One region of the Bacillus sp. JZ34 genome, then DNA from elsewhere that is predicted to be linked to it. Evidence: a T-box and tRNA genes for the amino acid it is inferred to sense, from the RefSeq annotation. Region 1 holds a T-box; the other holds one or more tRNA genes.
What was found. A T-box is a leader RNA that pairs with one kind of tRNA and senses whether it is charged. The one in region 1 lies ahead of tyrS (tyrosine--tRNA ligase), so its partner is inferred to be a tRNA-Tyr.

Region 1 (3,382 bases):
CCTCCCTCTTCAACGATGAAAATGCTCTACCTATTACATCTATATTTTTGACATTTCCTGAATGAACATACATGAAACATACGGACACAAAAAAACCCTTGCCGTTTGGCAAGAGCTTTTTGATTATTTATAAGTCAGCAGGAAGTATTTCTTTTTACCGCGGCGAATGACGGTAAACTGTCCTTCGATGCGGTCGTCGCCGGTGAGGACGTCCGCAACATCGGTGCGGCGCTCGCCGTTAACGTATACCGCGCCGTTTGTGATATCTTCGCGCGCCTGGCGTTTAGACGGAGACAGCTTGGATTGGACGAGCACCTCAACAAGAGGCAGTTCATCCGCTTTCTCAAGTTCCATGGAAGGAACCCCTTTAAAGCCGACCTTCACTTCTTCAGCAGTCAGCTGTTTAATATCTCCGCTGAAGAGTGCTTTTGAGATGTTGACAGCCTGCTCAAACGCTTCACGGCCGTGTACAAGAACGGTCACTTCTTCGGCGAGGCGCTTTTGCGCTTCGCGTTTTTCAGGCGCCGTCTCTGCTTTTTCAGCGAGATCTTCAATTTCTTCTTTGGACAAGAAAGTGAAGTATTTTAAGTATTTCACGACATCCCTGTCGTCGGTATTGATCCAGAACTGATAAAACTCATATGCCGATGTCTTCTCTTTATCAAGCCAGATCGCGCCGCCTTCCGTTTTTCCGAACTTCGTGCCGTCTGCTTTTGTCACAAGCGGAATCGTCAATCCGAAAGCTTTTGCATTCTCTTCAGATTTGCGGATAAGCTCGAGGCCTGACGTGATATTGCCCCACTGGTCGCTTCCGCCGATCTGCAGCTTGCATTCCTGGTTTCTGTACAAATTCAAGAAATCGAGAGACTGTAGGATCATGTAGCTGAATTCAGTATAAGATATGCCCGTCTCGATTCTGGAGCTTACCGTATCTTTGGCAAGCATGTAATTGATTCCGAAGTTTTTGCCGACATCGCGCAGGAAATCAATGACGTTCATTTTGCCGATCCAGTCATAGTTGTTCGCCATAATCGCCGGATTTTTTTCAGCTTCAAAATCCAGGAAACGCGAAAGCTGGTTTTTGATTTTCTGCGACCATTCGCGGACGATTTCTTCATTGTTCAGCGTGCGCTCCGCTTTCTTTCCGCTCGGATCGCCGATCAGGCCCGTCGCTCCGCCTACGAGCGCAATCGGACGATGTCCGGCCAGCTGAAAGCGGCGAAGCATTAAAATCGGCAACAGGTGTCCGATATGCAGACTGTCAGCTGTCGGATCAAATCCGGAGTATAAGCTGATTTTTTCTTTATCCAGCAGTTCTCTCAAGCCTGCTTCATCGGTTTGCTGCTGAATCAGTCCCCTGAAGGACAAATCATCAAGTAAGTGTGTCATCATCATTTAGCTCCTTTTTTCCAAAAATAAAACGCCCCTTCGCAAAAACGAAGGGACGATAAAAATCGCGGTACCACCCTGCTTAAAAGAACGCATGGCCGCGCTCTTTTCACTCTCAATGATAACGGAAAAGCTTCCGTTCTTCTGCTACACAAAGCCCGGGAGGCTTTTTTCGCAAAAGCGGTTCGTGAGTGTAATTCAAACCATCCATATGTGCTGATTTTCACCGGCCATCAGCTCTCTAAGACAGGGAAGGATGCGTTTTACTGATCTCAGTCTTCACCTTTTGAATATTCGACTAAATCTTTTTTAACATAATATTTTTGCATTGTCAATGAGACATCAGTCTTCCATCGATGAGAGATCGCCTGCCGGAAGGTTCAGCTCCCAAGCTTTCAGGACGCGTCTCATGATCTTTCCGCTTCTTGTTTTCGGCAGTTTATCCTTGAATTCGATTTCCCTTGGCGCGGCGTGTGCGGCCAAACCTTGTTTCACGAACTGCCTGATTTCTTCTTTTAACGAATCTGACGGTTCATAACCGTCCCTCAAGGCGATAAATGCTTTAATAATTTCACCGCGGACGGGATCCGGTTTGCCGATGACGCCTGCTTCAGCGACAGCTTGATGTTCAACAAGCTTGCTTTCGACTTCAAACGGGCCGACGCGCTCGCCCGATGTCATGATGACATCGTCGATCCTTCCCTGGAACCAGAAGTATCCGTCTTCATCCATGTAGGCGGAATCTCCTGACACATACCAATCCCCCGGCATAAAATAGGAGCTGTATTTTTCAGGATTGTTCCAGATTGAATGCATCATCGACGGCCAGCCTTTTTTAATGGCGAGATTTCCCATTCTGTAAGGAGGCAGTTCATTTCCCTGGTGATCGACGATTGCAGCCTCTACGCCTGGAATCGGCTTGCCCATCGATCCCGGTTTAATTTCCATGCACGGGTAATTGCAGATGAGCTGCGCTCCTGTTTCGGTCATCCACCATGTATCATGAATCCGGTTGCTGAAGACTTTATGCCCCCATCTGATGACTTCAGGATTTAACGGCTCCCCTACGCTTAAAATATGCCGTAATGAGCTCAGATTATATTTGTTTACGAGATCGTCGCCAGCACCCATCAGCATCCGAAAAGCCGTTGGCGCGCTGTACCATACCGTCACTTCCATTTTTTCAATCGTTTCGTACCATGCTTCGGGACTGAATCTGCCGCCTACGACAACATTCGTTGCTCCATTCAGCCATGGACCGAAGATCCCGTAGACCGTTCCGGTAACCCAGCCTGGATCAGCCGTGCACCAATAAATGTCATCGTCGTGCAGATCAAGAACCCATTTGGCTGTTTGATAATGCTGAATCATTGCTTTGTGGACGTGGAGAACCCCTTTTGGCGCGCCGGTCGAACCCGATGTATAGTGAAGCAGCATCCCGTCTTCCTGATCCATCCATTCAATCTCAAGATCAGTATCTGCTTCAGCCGCTTTCGCGTAATAATCGATGACAGCCCCTTCTTCCTTTACGCCTTCTCCAACGACAATGATTGATTCAAGATCCGGAAGTTCGCCGGCCGGCACCCGTTCAAGCAATTCCGGCGTCGTCACGATAACCTTCGCTCCGCTGTTTAAAAGCCTGTCTTTGACAGCGCCTTCCATAAATGCTTCAAACAACGGCCCGACGATCGCTCCCAATTTGACAGCGCCGAGAAGAATAAAATAAAGCTCGGGTGATCTCGGCATAAAAACAAACACACGGTCTCCCTTTCCCACATTGGCATGCTGCTTTAAGACATTCCCGGCTTTATTCGTTTCATTTTTCATCTCTCTGAAGGTGTACTTTTCTTCGCGGACCGGATCTTTGTAGTAAAATGCCACTTTATTTTTCAAATTTGACTCAGCGTGGCGGTCGATCGCTTCATAAGCTGCATTGATTTTTCCCGTTTTGTGCCATGAAAAATGTTTTTCGGAATCCTTCCAGTCAAATGTC
Region 2 (3,382 bases), 2.2 Mb from region 1:
CAGATATGGTCGCCATTTGTCTTGAGTATGTCGAAAATCAGGCTGATGCCATTTATATTTATTGCTCATATGAACCTGAAATGTATTCCTTTGATGTATTTTATAAAATAAATGGTAAGTTGGTTTACAAGCACAAACTTAACGACGCGGTAAAAGAGAATGAAAAATACGATACATCAGAAAATCGTCAAGAAGCTGTTTTAGATATCGGGTTAAAAAATTTAAAGGAAATCCATAAGGTATGTACTGAATTTAGTCAGGAGATGCCTACAGAAATAAAGTTAATTTACAATGTTAAACAAAACAGTTTGAAAGGCAATTACAGATATGATTTAGTTTATTCAAATGATGACGAACTGTTACCCGATGATATTTTTGAGTCATGGTTTGAAGAAATGAAGAAGTTAGATACAGAAAAGTAAGCTGTTTAGTATAGAATTAAATTATAAGCAGCAATCAATACCGATACTTGGAATAAAATTTAATTTATAGACGCCGATTTTGCGTCTTTTTTAGGAATGTAAAATAAACTGTGTGAGTAAAAGAGCGGACACAACTTTTACTTACACAGTTTATTTCGAGAGAATAAGATAGCATTATATGCTCCTCTGTCATCGACTAGGGGTCGCCACATACATTTTGCTCCTGTAAAAGTTTCTGCACCTTATTAAGCTCATTTCGATAATATCTCACGGTATGTTCTCGTAGCTTCCAGAGCTCGCAGTCCTTAAGAAAAAATTCTTACGGACTTGTTCAAAGATAAAGAATAAATAAAAAGAGCGTTCCCTTTATAAGGAACGCTCTTTCATCGTTTGGCAATACGATGATTAGTGATACCGGTGGTCGGGGTCGAACCGACACTCCCGAAGGAACACGATTTTGAGTCGTGCGCGTCTGCCAATTCCGCCACACCGGCATGTGTGTGATCAATGGTGCCGAGGGCCGGACTTGAACCGGCACGGTAGTCACCTACCGCAGGATTTTAAGTCCTGTGTGTCTGCCAATTCCACCACCCCGGCACGAGGCAAATAAGGCGACACCCGGATTCGAACCGGGGATAAAGGTTTTGCAGACCTCTGCCTTACCACTTGGCTATGCCGCCATCATTTTAAGAATTGGAGCGGAAGACGGGATTCGAACCCGCGACCCCCACCTTGGCAAGGTGGTGTTCTACCACTGAACTACTTCCGCATTTTAACTAATATTCATCTTATCATATGCAGGATGATAAAGAAAGATGAAAACTGGGCTAGCTGGATTCGAACCAGCGCATGACGGAGTCAAAGTCCGTTGCCTTACCGCTTGGCTATAGCCCAATATGAAGGGCGATTGATGGGAATCGAACCCACGAGTGCCAGAGCCACAATCTGGTGCGTTAACCACTTCGCCACAACCGCCATAAATTGTGAATTAAAATTGGCAGGGGCAGTAGGAATCGAACCCACACCGGAGGTTTTGGAGACCTCTGTTCTACCGTTAAACTATGCCCCTAAAAACATGGTGGAGGGGGACGGATTCGAACCGCCGAACCCTGAGGGAGCGGATTTACAGTCCGCCGCGTTTAGCCACTTCGCTACCCCTCCAAAACAGTGCCGGCCAGAGGACTTGAACCCCCAACCTACTGATTACAAGTCAGTTGCTCTACCAATTGAGCTAGACCGGCAAATGGTGGCTCGGGACGGAATCGAACCGCCGACACACGGATTTTCAGTCCGTTGCTCTACCAACTGAGCTACCGAGCCTTTATTTAAATGGCGGTCCGGACGGGACTCGAACCCGCGACCTCCTGCGTGACAGGCAGGCATTCTAACCAACTGAACTACCGGACCATTTTGACAATGAATTTAATTTGGTTGCGGGGGCAGGATTTGAACCTGCGACCTTCGGGTTATGAGCCCGACGAGCTACCGAACTGCTCCACCCCGCGATAATATGATTTTCATAGAAATGGTGGAGGATGACGGGATCGAACCGCCGACCCTCTGCTTGTAAGGCAGATGCTCTCCCAGCTGAGCTAATCCTCCGAAGTACAGGACGTACAAGTGCATGCGTTGCAACAGGACGTTGCGATCTTAGCATGCCTTCCTTTAAAAAGCTTCGGTGTAAACCTGATGCTTTTTAGCGTGCTGTCCAAAAAGAATGGTGACCCGTACGGGATTCGAACCCGTGTTACCGCCGTGAAAGGGCGGTGTCTTAACCACTTGACCAACGGGCCAGATGTATTTAAAGTGGCGGAGAGCAAGGGATTCGAACCCTTGAGACGGCGTTGGCCGCCTACACGATTTCCAATCGTGCTCCTTCGACCACTCGGACAGCTCTCCAATAAATGGCTCCGCAGGCAGGATTCGAACCTGCGACCGATCGGTTAACAGCCGATAGCTCTACCACTGAGCTACTGCGGAATAATGCCTGCCTGGCGATGTCCTACTCTCGCAGGGGGAATCCCCCAACTACCATCGGCGCTGAAGAGCTTAACTTCCGTGTTCGGCATGGGAACGGGTGTGACCTCTTCGCCATCATCACCAGACAATTTAGTGACAAAGATCATTATACTATGTATTTGAAAAAATGCAAGTGCATTTTTCGAGAAATTATTCTCTCAAAACTAGATAACGGTCAGACGATTCACAAACATTTAGGTTAAGTCCTCGATCGATTAGTATCTGTCAGCTCCATGTGTCGCCACACTTCCACCTCAGACCTATCAACCTGATCATCTTTCAGGGATCTTACTTCCTTGCGGAATGGGAAATCTCATCTTGAGGGGGGCTTCATGCTTAGATGCTTTCAGCACTTATCCCGTCCGCACATAGCTACCCAGCGATGCCCTTGGCAGAACAACTGGTACACCAGCGGTGCGTCCATCCCGGTCCTCTCGTACTAAGGACAGCTCCTCTCAAATTTCCTGCGCCCGCGACGGATAGGGACCGAACTGTCTCACGACGTTCTGAACCCAGCTCGCGTACCGCTTTAATGGGCGAACAGCCCAACCCTTGGGACCGACTACAGCCCCAGGATGCGATGAGCCGACATCGAGGTGCCAAACCTCCCCGTCGATGTGGACTCTTGGGGGAGATAAGCCTGTTATCCCCGGGGTAGCTTTTATCCGTTGAGCGATGGCCCTTCCATGCGGAACCACCGGATCACTAAGCCCGACTTTCGTCCCTGCTCGACTTGTAGGTCTCGCAGTCAAGCTCCCTTGTGCCTTTACACTCTGCGAATGATTTCCAACCATTCTGAGGGAACCTTTGGGCGCCTCCGTTACCTTTTAGGAGGCGACCGCCCCAGTCAAACTGCCCACCTGACACTGTCTCCCCGCCCGATAAGGGCGGCGGGTTAGAAGGTCAATACAGCCAGGGTAGTATCCCACCGATGCCTCCAC

Region 2: it encodes a tRNA-Tyr, which carries the amino acid that the T-box ahead of tyrS (tyrosine--tRNA ligase) is inferred to sense. The anticodon was not compared.

What each region holds. Positions count from the first base shown of each region.
Region 1 is NZ_CP096403.1:1,173,089-1,176,470, reverse strand. Features, by position in the region: gene tyrS (tyrosine--tRNA ligase) at 124-1,389, opposite strand; T-box leader at 1,438-1,678, opposite strand; gene acsA (acetate--CoA ligase) at 1,732-3,382, opposite strand, start outside.
Region 2 is NZ_CP096403.1:3,409,382-3,412,763, forward strand. Features, by position in the region: gene M1D90_RS17390 (DUF600 domain-containing protein) at 1-422, shown strand, start outside; tRNA gene M1D90_RS17395 (tRNA-Leu) at 835-916, opposite strand; tRNA gene M1D90_RS17400 (tRNA-Leu) at 931-1,019, opposite strand; tRNA gene M1D90_RS17405 (tRNA-Cys) at 1,032-1,102, opposite strand; tRNA gene M1D90_RS17410 (tRNA-Gly) at 1,117-1,191, opposite strand; tRNA gene M1D90_RS17415 (tRNA-Gln) at 1,245-1,316, opposite strand; tRNA gene M1D90_RS17420 (tRNA-His) at 1,325-1,397, opposite strand; tRNA gene M1D90_RS17425 (tRNA-Trp) at 1,418-1,491, opposite strand; tRNA gene M1D90_RS17430 (tRNA-Tyr) at 1,499-1,583, opposite strand; tRNA gene M1D90_RS17435 (tRNA-Thr) at 1,591-1,663, opposite strand; tRNA gene M1D90_RS17440 (tRNA-Phe) at 1,667-1,742, opposite strand; tRNA gene M1D90_RS17445 (tRNA-Asp) at 1,753-1,829, opposite strand; tRNA gene M1D90_RS17450 (tRNA-Met) at 1,851-1,927, opposite strand; tRNA gene M1D90_RS17455 (tRNA-Val) at 1,949-2,024, opposite strand; tRNA gene M1D90_RS17460 (tRNA-Glu) at 2,141-2,215, opposite strand; tRNA gene M1D90_RS17465 (tRNA-Ser) at 2,230-2,321, opposite strand; tRNA gene M1D90_RS17470 (tRNA-Asn) at 2,328-2,402, opposite strand; rRNA gene rrf (5S ribosomal RNA) at 2,412-2,527, opposite strand; rRNA gene M1D90_RS17480 (23S ribosomal RNA) at 2,637-3,382, opposite strand, start outside.